One region of the Streptomyces sp. NBC_00873 genome, then DNA from elsewhere that is predicted to be linked to it. Evidence: riboswitches for the same ligand, from Rfam matches in the RefSeq annotation. Region 1 holds a riboswitch; each other region holds the start of a gene.
What was found. A riboswitch is a leader RNA that binds a small molecule or an ion and turns the genes downstream of it on or off. The one in region 1 is predicted to bind cyclic di-AMP.
Positions count from the first base shown of each region.

Region 2: another riboswitch for cyclic di-AMP. It lies ahead of OH809_RS05885 (peptidoglycan DD-metalloendopeptidase family protein); the one in region 1 lies ahead of OH809_RS35815 (C40 family peptidase).
Region 3: another riboswitch for cyclic di-AMP. It lies ahead of OH809_RS03975 (transglycosylase SLT domain-containing protein); the one in region 1 lies ahead of OH809_RS35815 (C40 family peptidase).
Region 4: another riboswitch for cyclic di-AMP. It lies ahead of OH809_RS26100 (transglycosylase family protein); the one in region 1 lies ahead of OH809_RS35815 (C40 family peptidase).

Region 1 covers NZ_CP108803.1:7,745,103-7,748,807, forward strand. The annotation lists gene OH809_RS35805 (8-amino-7-oxononanoate synthase) at 128-1,270, shown strand; partial or broken gene OH809_RS35810 (LysE family transporter) at 1,405-1,623, shown strand; gene OH809_RS35815 (C40 family peptidase) at 1,653-2,126, opposite strand; cyclic di-AMP (ydaO/yuaA leader) riboswitch at 2,130-2,316, opposite strand; gene OH809_RS35820 (hypothetical protein) at 2,632-2,940, opposite strand; gene OH809_RS35825 (ATP-dependent Clp protease proteolytic subunit) at 2,948-3,583, opposite strand.
Region 2 covers NZ_CP108803.1:1,245,822-1,249,526, reverse strand. The annotation lists gene OH809_RS05890 (alpha-galactosidase) at 1-926, shown strand, start outside; cyclic di-AMP (ydaO/yuaA leader) riboswitch at 1,209-1,366, shown strand; gene OH809_RS05885 (peptidoglycan DD-metalloendopeptidase family protein) at 1,370-2,290, shown strand; gene OH809_RS05880 (STM4011 family radical SAM protein) at 2,446-3,363, opposite strand; gene OH809_RS05875 (STM4012 family radical SAM protein) at 3,372-3,705, opposite strand, start outside.
Region 3 covers NZ_CP108803.1:829,975-833,679, reverse strand. The annotation lists gene OH809_RS03980 (DUF5996 family protein) at 38-991, opposite strand; cyclic di-AMP (ydaO/yuaA leader) riboswitch at 1,566-1,751, shown strand; gene OH809_RS03975 (transglycosylase SLT domain-containing protein) at 1,756-2,532, shown strand; gene OH809_RS03970 (GMC oxidoreductase) at 2,826-3,705, shown strand, end outside.
Region 4 covers NZ_CP108803.1:5,619,991-5,623,695, forward strand. The annotation lists gene OH809_RS26090 (cytochrome P450) at 1-537, shown strand, start outside; gene OH809_RS26095 (transglycosylase family protein) at 643-1,554, shown strand; cyclic di-AMP (ydaO/yuaA leader) riboswitch at 1,855-2,026, shown strand; gene OH809_RS26100 (transglycosylase family protein) at 2,030-2,746, shown strand; gene eno (phosphopyruvate hydratase) at 3,047-3,705, shown strand, end outside.

The DNA.
Region 1 (3,705 bases):
ACGGCACCGCCCGCAGCCAAGGAGGAACCGGACAACAGAGCCCACAGAGCATGTGTGTATTGCCACACCATGACGGGCCAAGCGCCCGGTTAGGCTCTGTGAGCTGCCTACAAAAGGGACCGCCGACATGTCCTTCGCCCCGTTCGACTGGATCGATGACGAGGCGCGCCGCCGTGCGGACGCAGGGCTCGTCCGTACCCTGCGCCCGCGGTCGGCCGAGCCGGAACTGCTGGACCTCGCGAGCAACGACTACCTGGGCCTCACCCGGCACCCCGAGGTGACCGCGGCCGCCGCCGAGGCCGCGCACCGGTGGGGTGCGGGCGCCACCGGCTCCCGGCTGGTCACCGGTTCCACCGCGCTGCACGCCGACCTCGAACGCGAACTGGCCGAATTCTGCGGTTTCGAAGCGGCCCTCGTCCTCTCCTCCGGCTACGCGGCCAATCTCGCCGCGCTCACCGCCCTCACCGGCCGTGGCTCCCTGATCGTCTCCGACGCGGGCAATCACGCCTCCATCGTGGACGGCTGCCGCCTCTCCCGGGCGGACACCGCCGTCGTACCCCACGCCGATCCCGGAGCCGTCGCCAAGGAGCTGCGCGCGCACGGCGGCCGTGCCCTGGTTGTCACCGACTCGGTCTTCTCCGTCGACGGAGACGCCGCGCCGCTGCCGGAACTGGCCGGCGTCTGCCGTACGGAGGGCGCCGCGCTGCTCGTCGACGACGCGCACGGTCTGGGCGTGCTCGGCGAGGGCGGGCGCGGCGCCCTCGCCGCCGCCGGTCTCGCGGGTGGTGACGGGATCGTCACCACCCTGACCCTCTCCAAGTCCCTGGGCAGTCAGGGCGGAGCGGTCCTCGGCCCGGCCCGGGTGATCGACCATCTGGTCAACGCGGCCCGCACCTTCATCTTCGACACCGGGCTCGCACCGGCCGCGACGGGCGCGGCTCTCGCGAGCCTGCGCCTCCTGCGCCGCGAGCCGGCACGCGCGGGCAGGGCCCGTACGGTCGCCACCGCACTGTACGAACGGCTGACCGCGGAGGGGCTGACCGCCGTACGCCCCGACGCCGCAGTCGTCTCGGTCCGGGCACCTTCGCCGGACGCGGCGGTGCGCTGGGCGGCCGACTGCCGCGCGGCCGGGATCGCGGTGGGCTGCTTCCGACCGCCGTCGGTCCCGGACGGCATCTCGCGGCTGCGGCTCACCGCACGGGCCGATCTGACGGAGGCGCAGATCGCGACCGCGGTGGCGACCGTCCTGCGGACCGCGCCACTGACCTGACCGGTCAGCCGGCCGGACCGTCGTTCAGACCGGAGACGAACGAAGTCCAGGCCGCCGCGGAGAACCGCGGCGGGGGCCTGGACACGTCTTTGGAGTCCCGCTGTGTACGTCGACTGCCGGCCCGGGACAGCGGCGAGCAACCGCCCCTCCCCAGGACCCTGCTGCTGGCCGCCCTCGTCGTGCTGCTCGCGCTGATCTGGTTCCCGTCCGTGGCACTCCTGGTGGACCGCCTGGGCCGGTGGCTGCGCCGGCCGCGTACCGCCCGCGCCATCGAGGGCGGCAGCGGCGCGGCGCTCACCGCGCTGGGGCTGGTCCTGGTGACCGGACCTCTGATGCACTGCAGCACGTGGTGAATGGGGGAACCGGAGGAGAATCGGAGGGATCAGCGAACTCGTCCGTACCAGACGCTCCTCGTCCAGATCTTCTCCAGCCGCACGACGGAACCGGTCTTCGGGGAGTGCCAGATCTTACCCCTGCCGGCGTAGATGCCCACGTGGTAGACGCTGCGTCCCGAGTGGAAGAAGACCAGATCGCCGCGTTTCCGCTTCGACGCCGAGACGTGGCGGGTCTTGTTGTACTGCTGCTGGGCCGTGCGTGGGAGCCTCTTGCCCACCTTCTTGAACGCATACAGCATCAGCCCGGAACAGTCGAAACCGTGGGGGCCAGTGGCCCCGTACCGGTATGGCGATCCCTTCTTCGACGCGGCGATCTTGAGCGCCTTCGTTGATTGCGTCGCGGCCTGGGCGTCGGTCACGGCGCCGGGGGCGAACATGGAGCCGCCGACGGCGGCGAGCGTCAGAAATGTGGCCGTACCGGCCCGGGTGATCAGAAACGGGACATGAACCTGCGCAGTCATGCGCAACCCTTCGTCAGCCGCCTGTGAAGGATGACCTGTCGGGTTCGGGCTGGCGAAGTTGCCCGGCCGCGCGATGCGGCTTCACCCCGAGGGCCGACCGGATGACCGGTCGACCCGTTGCGCTCGGGTCCTCCACTCCTGCCGATCCACTTCTGTCGACCAGTCATCCGGGCGGCGGCAGGACTCGGCGTCCGCCCGGACCGCCTCGCCGTGGTGGCGGGGGCTTGTCGTCCCACGGATCTTGACTCACCGCCTGCCGGATTTCCGAAGCAAAACAGCGATATGCGAAATTCAGCACTAATGGTCTGTTTGGGTGAGCAAGGTGTGATTTGGGTACTCGTCAGGCTGTCTCGACCGGTCCGGTACCAGCGGTGGAACGGCATATTTCGCTCACCGTCCACGCCGGCGGCGCAAGTCGAGTTATCCCTCTCGCGGGGGATTCCTTGCGCCGGACGAGCGAGAAAATTCGATCAGCGCGCCGGGCGTGTCGCCTACGGAGAGATGATCAACTCATCGGGGCCGGGGGCACGGTGACCCGTCCGGCCCGCCGTTCCCCGTCCAACACGCGCAGTGCCCGCGCCAACGTGGCGGCGTGGATCTGTGCTTCACCCCGCTCGTGCATCAAGGTGAGCGCGTCCCGCAGGGCGCCCGCCCGGGAGGCGAGTGCCTGGGCCGCGCGCAGTGCACCGTAGGTGTCGCTGCCGCGGGCGGGGTTGATTTGGCCCAGCTGGTCGAGCACTTCCAGGTAGCAGTCGATGAACTCGGCCTCGGCGCGCGTCAGCGCGGGCAGCGGCGGGAGGTGGGGTGGCTGCATCGGCGGTTCACCTCGCGCTGTTCGGCGGGAGCGACGTCTTGCGGTTCTCCAGGACGTGGTCCACCAGCCCGTACGCCTTGGCTTCGGCGGCGTCGAGGATGAGGTCGCGCTCGAAGTCGGCGGCGATCCGCTCGGCGCTGCGGCCGGTGTGGCGGGCCAGCATGCGGGTGAGCAGCTCACGGACGCGGACCAGTTCCCGCGCCTCGATCTCCAGATCGGACGGTTGGCCCTGAACCGGCTCCGGGAGCTCGGGCTGCTGGACGACGACCCTGGCCCCGGGCAGGGCGTGCCGCCGGCCGGGAGCGCCCGCAGCGAGCAGGACCGCCGCGCTGGAACCGGCCTGGCCGAGGCAGAACGTCTCCACCTCGCAGGTGAGGTAGTCCATCGTGTCGTAGATGGCGGACATGGCGCCGAACGAGCCGCCGGGGGAGTTGATGTAGAGGGAGATCGGCCGGTCGGGCGCGGCGTGCTCCAGATACATGAACTGCGCGATCAGGTCGTTGGCCGCGGTGTCGTCGACCGGGGTGCCGAGGAAGACGATGCGCTCGGCGAGCAGCTTGGAGTACGGGTCGAGGGTCCGGGTCCCGTCGGTCGTGCGCTCGGTGAACTCGGGCAGGACGTAACGGGCGGCAGGGCGGAACATGGCGAGGCCTCTCCTCCGGTGTCTGTGCGCGGCCTGCGGGGGCATCCGTAAAAAATGTACAGGACGTACAGAAGGTTATGATGGGGAGCACGCATCCTAGTGATCCACTAAAAGGCCGAGGG
Region 2 (3,705 bases), 6.5 Mb from region 1:
CCGACAGTGATCTGTATCGCGCGCACCCCGACTGGGTGCAGCACTTCCCTGGGCGGACCCGGACCGAATTCCGTCATCAGCTGGTGCTCAATCTGGCCCGGACCGATGTGCAGAACCATCTGTGGGAGCAGCTCGACACGCTGCTCTCCAGCGCTCCGATCGACTATGTGAAATGGGACTTCAACCGCTGCTTCACCGATGCGGGCTGGCCGGGCGAGGGCTATCCGCAGAAGCTCTGGATCGCGCATGTGGACGCGCTCTACGCGCTGATCGACCGGCTGCGGGCCGCCCACCCCGGCGTCGCTTTCGAGTCCTGCTCGGGCGGCGGTGGCCGGATCGACCTGGGGATCCTCGTTCGTACCGACCAGGTGTGGACCTCCGACAACACCGACCCGCTCGACCGGCTCGCCATCCAGCAGGGCTTCGGGCAGATCCATCCGGCGCGGGTGATGGCCGCCTGGGTCACCGACAGTCCGAATGTCCAGCTCAACAGCAGGGTCAGTTCGCTGCGCTTCCGCTTCGTCAGCGCGATGGCCGGGGTGCTCGGGGTCGGCGGGGATCTCACCGAGTGGAGTGACGAGGAGCTGACCGAGGCGCGGAACTGGGTGGATCTCTACAAGGAGATCCGTCCCGCCGTGCAGCACGGCGCGCTGTACCGGCTGCGTGCCCCGCGCGGTGGGCTCAGCGCGGTGCAGTACGTGCACGGCGACGAGGCGGTGGTGCTGATGTGGCTGGAGGCGCAGCGGTACGGGGAGCGGCCGCCGGCTCTGCGGCTGCGCGGGCTCGACCCTGCGGCGACCTACACCGACCTGGACACCGGGGCGGTCCACCACGGCGCCGTGCTGCTGCATCAGGGTCTGCACACAGGGCTGCGGGGGGATCTGGACGCGAAGGTGCTGAGGCTCCGGCGTGCAGAGCGCTTATGACATGTCCGTATTGGGGCATTTAGTGGAACACACCCCATTTTCCTAGGAGATGATGCCCTCCTCGTGAGCGGGATCATATCCGTGACGGTGTGTGGTGACGTCGGGGATGGGCATTCCGGGCGTCGCGCGGAAAGTCAAGATCCGTAATCCACGGAGGGTGACCGGAATTCCGCGCCGATTTCCCGGCGCGGATTCCCTCGAGTAATCGATGGCTTGTTTCCGTCGTCCTCACTCGCCTACGGTCACCCTCAATCCGGACGGACCGCCTAATCCTGCCGCTGTCCGGAATTCGCACCCACTCACGTGTGGCAGGAGCGGGGGAACCAGGTAAGCCGCCGTCCGGAGAGATCCGGCCGGCTCGGGGTGAAGTCGCGAACCGCGACCGGGCATCTCCAGCCCGAACCCGACAGCTCACCTCGTAGGCGCCGGAGAGGAAATTCTTCATGCCCACATCGGGTAAGCACCGCCGTACCAAGTCCAGCACGATCGCCCGTCGCGTCGCCGCAGTCGGCGCCGGTGGGGCCGTCATCGCCCTTCCGCTGCTCGGCGCCACCGGTGCCCACGCCGCGGAGCAGGCCGCGCCCACCGCGCAGTCGGCAGCCACGCACGTCGCCGTCGAGGCCGCGCCGGTCGTGAAGAAGCAGGCCGAGACCCGGACGTACTCCGTCGTCGCCGGTGACTACCTGTCGAAGATTGCCGCCGAGCAGCAGGTCAAGGGCGGCTGGCAGCAGCTGTACCAGGACAACCGCGCGGTCGTCGGCGAGAACCCGAGCCTTATCGTCCCGGGCATGAAGCTGACGCTCGGCGGCAAGCCGGCCGGCTCCGCCGCGACGACGGACACCACGCAGTCCGCCCCGGCTCCGTCGACCTCCTCGGCCGACAAGTCCGCGTCGCAGTCCAAGGCTTCGGAGTCCGTCAAGACCACCACGGCTTCCGCCTCGGCCGGTCAGAGCAACAGCTCCGGCTACGTCCACCCGGTCCCGGGCAACCACACCACCGCCTACCGTGCCTCCGGCTCCAACTGGTCCAGCGGCAGCCACACGGGTATCGACTTCCCGGTCGCCACCGGCACCAGCGTGAAGGCGATCACCTCCGGCACCGTCGTCACCGCCGGCTGGGGTGGCGCGTACGGCAACCAGGTCGTCATCAAGCACGCCGACGGCCACTACTCGCAGTACGGCCACATGTCCTCGCTCTCCGTCTCGGCGGGCCAGACCGTGACCGCCGGCCAGCAGGTCGGCCTCTCCGGTGCCACCGGCAACGCCACCGGCCCGCACCTGCACTTCGAGATCCGCACCGGCCCGGCGTACGGGTCGGACATCGACCCCATTGCCTACCTGGCCTCGCACGGGATCTACGTCTGATCCACGGCTGATTCGGTCGGCTCGGTTAAGGGGCGGTGCGCGGCGGCGCACCGCCCCTTAACTTAGACCGACCGGCAATTGGGGGGTGGGTGAAGGGCCTCTCTTTGGCCTCATCTGCCGGACGGGCCCGTTCCCTTTCCTGCCTCTCGGGGGCTTCAGGCCTGTCCGGCGGCGGGGGAAACCGGCAGGAACCGGCGCCCCGAGGGCGCCGGTATGCCCGGGCGTCGGGTTGGTATGCGCTCCAGGACGCCACCCGCGAAGACGTCGTACAACGGCAGCGTCTCCAGATGCACATAGCCGATGTGGCAGTCGCAGACGGCGAGCGGACAGGCCCGCGGACCGAGCGCACGCCGGTAGCTGCCGTCGTACAGGTTGCCCAGTTCGGCCGGGACGAAGTGGCAGCGACGCACCGTGCCGTCGCCGTCCACCGAGATGACGGACTCGCCGGTCCGGCACGGCATGCCTGCCGAGCGGTGCGGGTGACGGCTGTACGGGAAGAGGGGGTCGAGGGCCGTCCAGCGGTCCGCCTCCTCGTCCGTGTAGCTCTGCCCCTCAGCGGCATTGACCCAGAGATAGACCTCGTCGGGCAGGTCGGTACGGAGGCGCCGCGCCTCGTCGAAATGCTCCTCGAGACCGACGACACCGACGCTGTACCGGACACCGAGGACGGACAGCTCCCGGCACCTGGCGAGGAAACGGTCGTACGGTGTCTGCCCCGGGTGGTACGTGCACCACAGCGCGATCTTGTCGCGGCCGGCTCCACCGGCCTCGGCCAGCCACCGTGTACGACCGCTGAGATTGGTCTGGATCGCGACCCGGCCGATATGCGGCAGCTGCGCCAGTTCCACCAACGCGCGGCGGTACCAGGAACGGACCAGCCCCTCGCCCCACGGCGTGAAGAGCACCGAGATCCTGTCCCCGGTCTGCGCCGCAGCCCACGCGGTGAACCGCTCCAGCGCGGCGCGGTCGGCACGGAGCTGCTCCGGGCTGTCGCGCCGCTTGGCGAACGGGCAGTACGGGCAGTCGTAGTCGCACGACGCCAGGGGGCCCCGATAGAGGATCGTCAGATCCATGGGAGTGCTCACTTCAGTTCGTACGCGGCCATCGCGGCCCGTACAGCGGGGGAGAACAGTTCGGGACCCAGCGCGTCGGAGTGGGCGAGCCCCTCGGGCGAGAGCCGCAGCAGCCCGGACGCCACGGCGGACCCGTCCAGCCAGCCGCGCGCCTCGAACCGGTCCAGGTCACCACGGAAGTCGTCACTGGGAGCGGCGTCGAACCGCTCGCGGTATTCCGCCAGTTGCAGCCCCTCGGCCTGGAGGAGCGACTGCAGAAGGTGACGCCTGCGCGCCTCGTCGCCGTCGACATACCGCCCCACTTCCGCGCGGGAGAAGTCCTCGGTGGCGGTGTAGCCGTCG
Region 3 (3,705 bases), 6.9 Mb from region 1:
TGGACCGGGAGCGGCGGCTGCACCGAAGCCGCGCTCCTCATCCACCGGCAGACGTACGGGTCCTCAGGCACGGATCGGTCATCCCGCCGGGACAGGCGAGACGGTCGATGTCCCAGCCGGCGCGCCCCGCTCCGGCCTGATAGGCGCTTTCGTAGAAGGCGAGTACGGCCGCACGGGGATCGCTCTCGGTGCGGGCCGCGTCGTACGGCAGCACCGCCAGGTGGCTGCCGCCACGATCCACCCATTGCGCCGACACCGGAGTGAGCGGTTCCTCCGCCAGCCGCGCCGGTTCGGGAGCGGTGTACGAGTAGAACGCGGGCGCGGCGAACGTGTCGTCACCGAACCAGAAACCGAAGCTGATCACTTCCCGGGAGTAGGCCTCCCGCGTCACCGGGTCGATCTGCTGGGGTTGGTCGATCTGACGCTCCGAAAAGCGGGTGTGGGCGATATCGAAGGTGTGCCAGAAATGGTGCACGGGACTGACTTTCCCCGAAAACCGCGCCGCGAATTCCTCCAGTACCAGCGCCACTTGACTGAGAACCTGCCAATACCGGTTGGCGTGTTCGGGATCGTATGCCGCGTGCTGGGTGTCCTCGGCGAACGGCCGGTCGGCGTCGGGCAGATCGAATGGCTTGGGCAAGTTGATATCCACCTCGATGCCCAGCGCTTCCAGGGCGGCCATGACCTTCTTGTGGAAGGACGCCACGGACTGGCCCGAAAGCGGGAACGAGACCGTCATGCCGTCCAGTCTTGTGACGACGAGTCGATGGCCGACGAAGTCGAAGTCCACCGTGAAAATCGGGTTGCCGTCGATCTGCCCTATGGGGCGGGTGGTGATGCCGCGTCCAGTGAGGTGAAACGGAACGTTCCACCAGTGATTGCGCCGGACACTGGCCGCGAGACGGATCTTTCCGACGACCTGCGCGAATCGGTGGAGGGTCTCTTTGGTGTCACGCCACTCGGCGAGCGGCATGGGCGGGAACAGCTCCATCGCCATCACTTCTTTCGTGCTGCCGGACGGTCCCGGTGGGCGGGCAGGGCGTTCTTCCGCACCATCTTGTCCATGTCGAAGGCCTACGACACCTCGTGCGGCCGCTGTGGGGTCGTTCGTGTGAACCGGCACGACCTGGCCGGGGTGGGCGGCCACTCGTGCGCTGCAGTCGGCGCAGACGCGTGGCGCGCGACTGCTCCCGGTCGTCTCCCCGGGGACGCCCTTCCCGACGAGTCGGAGGCCGGGTGTCCGTCCGTCGACGCCAAAATCTCCTAAATGTCGCAAATTTGGCGATGAAGGGAAGCCGCTCGCTGTTCTGGTGAATGCGCGACCCGCACGGTCCGAGGCCTTGCGTGCCGGACAAATCGCCCTTTTCGGGCTGAGTGGTGAGAGTCACCTTTCGGGCCCGCGGACGCAGCGGCGTGCCGCCCGGTTCCCTGCTGCGCCAAGAAAGTTGGCTTCGCGGACCGGGGTGGATTGCGAAAATTTCCGCGACTCGATCTTGTAAATGAATTGTGATCGAGAAATGTGGGCTTGTTCAGGTCGGAGTTTCTCGCCTACGGTCACCGTCAATCCGGATGGAACGCCGAATCCTGCCGCCGTCCGGTAACCCGACCACTCACGTACGGCAGGAGCGGGGGACCCAGGTAAGCCGCCGATCCGGTATCCGGAACGGCTAGGGGTGAAGTCGTATTCCCATACGGCCAGGCAACTCCAGCCTCAACCCGACAGCTCACCTCGTAGGCGACGGAGAGGAATTCGCCATGCCCGCACAGGTTAACCACCGTCGTCGTAAGTCCAGTTCGCTGACTCGCGGATTCATCGCCGTGAGCACGGGCGGAGCCGCCGCTCTCGCGCTTCCGATGATCGGGGCAACCGTTGCCTCGGCAGCGCCGGCGCAGCCTGTCACCGCCGTCGCCGTCTCCAAGACGGTGGCGCCCGCTGCCGCTCCCGCCAAGCCGGCTGCCATGCGGGCAGCTACGCCCTCCATCTATTCCGTGATATCCGGTGACACCCTTTACAAGATCGCCCTGAGTCATTCCGTGAGCGGCGGTTGGCAGCAGCTGTACAAGGACAATCGAGCGGTCATCGGAGCCGACCCCGGCGTAATTCACGCGGGCCAGAAGCTCACGATCGGCGCCAAGGCCGCGCCCGCGGCAGTCGAGTCCACGACGGCCGCGAGCACCGCCGTTGCTGTCACCGCGAAGCCCGCGACGTACACGAACGACCTCGACGGCTGGATCAAGGAGTCGCTGGCCGTCATGGCCCAGCACGGCATCCCCGGCAGCTACGACGGCATCCACCGCAACATCATGCGCGAGTCCTCGGGCAACCCCCGGGCCATCAACAACTGGGACTCGAACGCCGCCGCGGGCACGCCGTCCAAGGGTCTCCTGCAGGTCATCGACCCCACGTTCCGGGCCTACCACGTGCCCGGTACGTCGATGGACCCTTACGACCCGGTCGCCAACATCACGGCCGCGTGCAACTACGCCGCCGCCAAGTACGGCTCGATCGACAACGTGTTCGGGGCCTACTGACGCTCGGTTGCGTTGATTCAGGTATGACGGGTGGCGAAGGTCCGATGGGGCTTCGCCACCCGTTCCCCGTCGGTGTCGCGCACGGGAGGCGCCAGGGATTACGGGACAGCCCTTCGAACGGGCGCATGTTACCCATCGGTATGTAGTGACTTGGCACGCGAACAGCAGTAGAACCAGTTTCACTCTCAGAGAGTGAGGCGTATCACACGAGTGACCCTACCACGCGCAATACAGGCCCGAAGGGCGTTTCGCGTCGAAGGTTCATCACACGAACTGGTTCTATTTTAGGAGCCGTGGCCCTCGCGGGTCACACCACTCCGGCCCAGGCCGGTGTCGGCTCCGCAGCCGCTCCGATCGACTCCGGGGCCCATGTCCCGGCCCTGGTGATCGGCACCGGATACGGCGGCTCCGTCGCCGCACTGCGTCTCGCCCAGGCAGGCATCGACGTGCACATGATCGAAATGGGCATGGCCTGGGACACCCCCGGCCCGGACGGCAAGATCTTCGCCAACACGACCTGCCCGGACAGCCGGTCGTACTGGCTCCGCACCAGGACCAAGCAGCCCCTCAGTAACTTCCTCGGCTTCCCCATCGACAAGAACATCACCCGCAGCACAGGGATCCTCGACGCCGAGGAGTTCAGCGGGATCACCGTCTACCAGGGCCGCGGCGTCGGTGGCGGCTCGCTGGTCAACGGTGGGATGGCGGTCACCCCCAAGCGCGAGAACTTCGGAGCCGTCCTCCCGTCGGTGGACGCCGACGAGATGTACGGAATCTACTACCCGCGCGCCAATTCCGGGCTCGGGGTCGGCACCATCGATCCGGCCTGGTTCGACACCGCCGCGTGCTACCAGTACGCCCGGGTCGGCCGTCAGCAGGCCGAGCGTGCCGGCTTCCCGTTCGTCTTCGTGCCCACCGTGTACGACTGGGACTATATGAAGCAGGAAGAGGCCGGAACCGTCCCCAGGTCGGCGCTGGCCGGCGAGATTCTCTACGGCAACAACTACGGCAAGAAGTCGCTGCAGAAGACGTACATCGACCGGATCAGGGCCACCGGCAGGGTCGCCATCTCGCCGCTGCACAAGGTCACTTCGGTCGCCCCGGCGGCAGGCGGCGGCTACACGGTCGTCATCGACCAGATCGACACCGGCGGTGTCACCACGGCCACCAAGA
Region 4 (3,705 bases), 2.1 Mb from region 1:
ACGGTCAACCTCATCGGCAACGGGGTGTACGCCCTGCTGCGCAATCCGGAGCAGCGGGAGCGGCTCCAGCGCTCGCTCGACGCGGGGGAGACAGGGCTACTGGAGACCGGCATCGAGGAACTGCTGCGGTACGACGGTCCGGTGGAGCTGGCGACCTGGCGGTTCGCCACCGAGCCACTGACCCTCGGCGGGCAGCGGATCGCGGCGGGTGACCCCGTACTGGTGGTGCTCGCCGCCGCCGACCGGGACCCGGAACGGTTTGCGGACCCGGACACGCTGGACCTCGCGCGGCGTGACAATCAGCACCTCGGATACGGGCACGGCATCCATTACTGCCTGGGAGCACCGCTTGCCCGACTCGAGGGGCAGGCTGCCCTGGCCACGCTGTTGAGGCGCCTCCCGGACCTGCGGCTTGCGGTGGAACCTACCGATTTGCGGTGGCGCGGCGGACTCATCATGCGTGGACTGCGCACGCTTCCGGTGGAGTTCGGTCCCGGCCGGCGTTCCGATGAGGGTGACACTCTGTCAACTCTGTGACTTTCACGTGATCTGCGCTGCATCGACTTGTGACAAGCGTTCGAGAGCCGCTACGTTCACCGTTCGACTCACCAGTCACTTGTCAGTCACACGGAAGGCAATCCCATGGGCTCCGCGAACGGCAGACACCGTCGCCCTCGCCAGGCACCCGCGATCGTCGTCGCCGCAGGCGTGACCGGTTCGGCCATCGCTATTCCCCTGCTCGGAGCGGCCGGTGCGCACGCCGCCGACGCCACGACCTGGGACCGGGTCGCGGAGTGCGAGAGCGGCGGCATGTGGAGCGCCGACCTCGGCAACGGCTTCTATGGCGGTCTTCAGTTCTCGCAGGACGCCTGGAAGTCGTACGGCGGTGAGGCGTACGCCCCGCGCGCCGACCTCGCCAGCCGCTCGCAGCAGATAGCGGTCGCCGAGAAGGTCCTGGAGGACCAGGGGTCGAAGGCGTGGCCCAGCTGTGTGGCCATCTCCGGGCTCACGGAGGACGGGGTGTTGCCGGGGGTCGACCCGGGAGTCGTGCCGTCGGCCGAACCGGCGGAGAGCGGGGATGCGTCCGATTCGCCGTCCGCCAAGGCGTCCGCCACACCTTCGGGCAAGGCGTCCGCCACGCCTTCGGACAAGGCGTCGCACAAGCCGTCGGCAGAGCCGGCAGCCACATCACCATCCAAGAAGTCTGATTCATTCGACTCGCCCCGGAAGTCCGACTCGTCCGGCGATGAGGCGGGCGGCAAGCACCGCGGCGCGCCGGCCCCCGAGGTGAGCCAGGACACGGACAGGGGCGGCGACCGGGACTCGGGCCGGCATGCTTCCCGCGGTAACAGCGAGGGGCGCGACACGCGCGCGGTGGCGGCCGACGGCGATTACACCGTCCGGCCGGGCGACAACCTCTGGGCGATTGCTGACGCACAGAAGGTTCCCGGTGGATGGCCCGCTCTCTATGAGGCGAACAAGGGTGCGGTCGGAAGCGACCCGGACCTCATCCTGCCTGGCCAGAGCCTCGATCTCGGCGTGAAGTCGAAGTGAGGGTAGTCCGATAAACAGCTAAAAGGACCCCAAAAATCGGGGTAGTTCAGGGACCTATGTCCGCTTATGCGTAAGTGAGACATGGGTCTCTTTGCGTCAACTGGCGTGTCGCGTCTGCCGGGCCCGTCTGCATCACCCCTCACCTGCGAAAACGCTGCGCAGTCAGATGCAGGTAAGGACTGATTGTCCGTTATGCCCATCTTTGAATGTCGAGGTTGCATACGTTTACGGTCGGAACCGCTCGCACCGCGGGCCCCGTCGACCGTCACGCCGAATCCTGCCGTCGGTCGAAGGGAACAGACGCGTAAAGCGCCGTAGGCAGGAGCGGGGGACCCAGGTAAGCCGCCAGGCCCGATGGCCGAAAGACCGTCAGGACCGGCTCGGGGTGAAGTCGCGTGCTAGGACATGCGACCGGGCAACTCACTTGGCCCGAACCCGACAGCTCACCTCGTAGGCGTCGGTGAGGAGAAGTTCCATGCTGCTGAACAGCAAGGGCAAGCACCGTCGCCCGTCCAAGGTCGTCCGTGTCGCCACGCTCGCCGGCGTCACCGGTGCCGCCATCGCCGCTCCCCTGATGGGTGCGACCGGTGCCTCCGCCGCCTCCGTCGCCACGTGGGACGCCGTCGCCCAGTGCGAATCCGGTGGCAACTGGTCCATCAACACCGGCAACGGCTACTACGGCGGCCTGCAGTTCTCGCAGTCCAGCTGGGCCGCCGCCGGTGGTACGCAGTACGCCCCGCGCGCCGACCTCGCCACCAAGGCTCAGCAGATCGCCACCGCCGAGAAGCTCCTCAACATGCAGGGCCCGGGTGCCTGGGGCTGTGCCGGCCGCGGTGGCCTCACCAACGACGGTGTCGACCCGGGTGTCGACACCGGCTCCACCGCGCAGCAGAGCGCCCCGGCGCAGGAGTCGAAGCAGGCCGCGCCGAAGCAGGCCGCGCGCACCGAGGCACCCGCCGCCTCCCGCGCGGACCGCGGCACCGCCCCCAAGAAGACCGTCACCACGCCGACCGGCGAGAAGGTCGCCAAGGGTGACGGCGAGTACAAGGTGAAGTCCGGCGACTCGCTCAGCAGGATCGCCGCGCAGCACAAGGTGAAGGGCGGCTGGCAGCAGCTCTTCGAGCTGAACAAGGACATCGTCAAGGACGCCGACCTGATCTACCCGGGTCAGCAGCTCCACCTGACGAAGTAGGACGGGCGCTCCGTGGACACGGGCTCCCCGTAGACACGGGCTCTCTCCTCCCCGAGCACCCCGACCCGGCGCGGATTCCCCCGTACGCACCGGGTCGGGGTTTCTGTATTCACTGTTCAACTGTTGTCGTTACCGCCAGTAGGAATCTGGGCCTTTGTCCTGCTGTGGGTGCCCTTGGGTTCTTTTTCGTCCCAGGAGGCGGGCGGTCGGCGGACCGAGGCGGCCCAGCCGGTTAGGCTCTTGTCGCAAGGCCAAAGCGACCCTGCACAACCAGCGTCATATCCCAGAAGGAGATGCCTCGTGCCGTCCATCGACGTCGTCGTAGCCCGGGAAATCCTCGACTCCCGCGGAAACCCCACGGTCGAGGTCGAGGTTGGCCTCGACGACGGCAGCACGGGCCGTGCTGCTGTTCCGTCCGGCGCCTCCACCGGTGCGTTCGAGGCCATTGAGCTTCGCGACGGTGACCCCAACCGCTACCAGGGCAAGGGCGTCGAGAAGGCTGTCCTCGCCGTGATCGAGCAGATCGGCCCGGAGCTTGTCGGCTACGACGCCACCGAGCAGCGGCTGATCGACCAGGCCATGTTCGATCTGGACGCCACCGAGAACAAGGGCTCGCTCGGCGCCAACGCCATCCTCGGCGTCTCGCTGGCCGTCGCGCACGCCGCGTCCGAGGCCTCGGACCTGCCGCTGTTCCGCTACCTCGGTGGCCCGAACGCGCACCTGCTGCCCGTTCCGATGATGAACATCCTCAACGGTGGGTCGCACGCCGACTCCAACGTGGACATCCAGGAGTTCATGATCGCCCCGATCGGCGCGGAGTCCTTCTCCGAGGCCCTGCGCTGGGGCGCCGAGGTCTACCACACGCTGAAGAAGGTCCTGAAGACCAAGGGCCTGTCGACCGGTCTCGGCGACGAGGGCGGCTTCGCGCCGAACCTGGAGTCGAACCGCGCCGCCCTGGA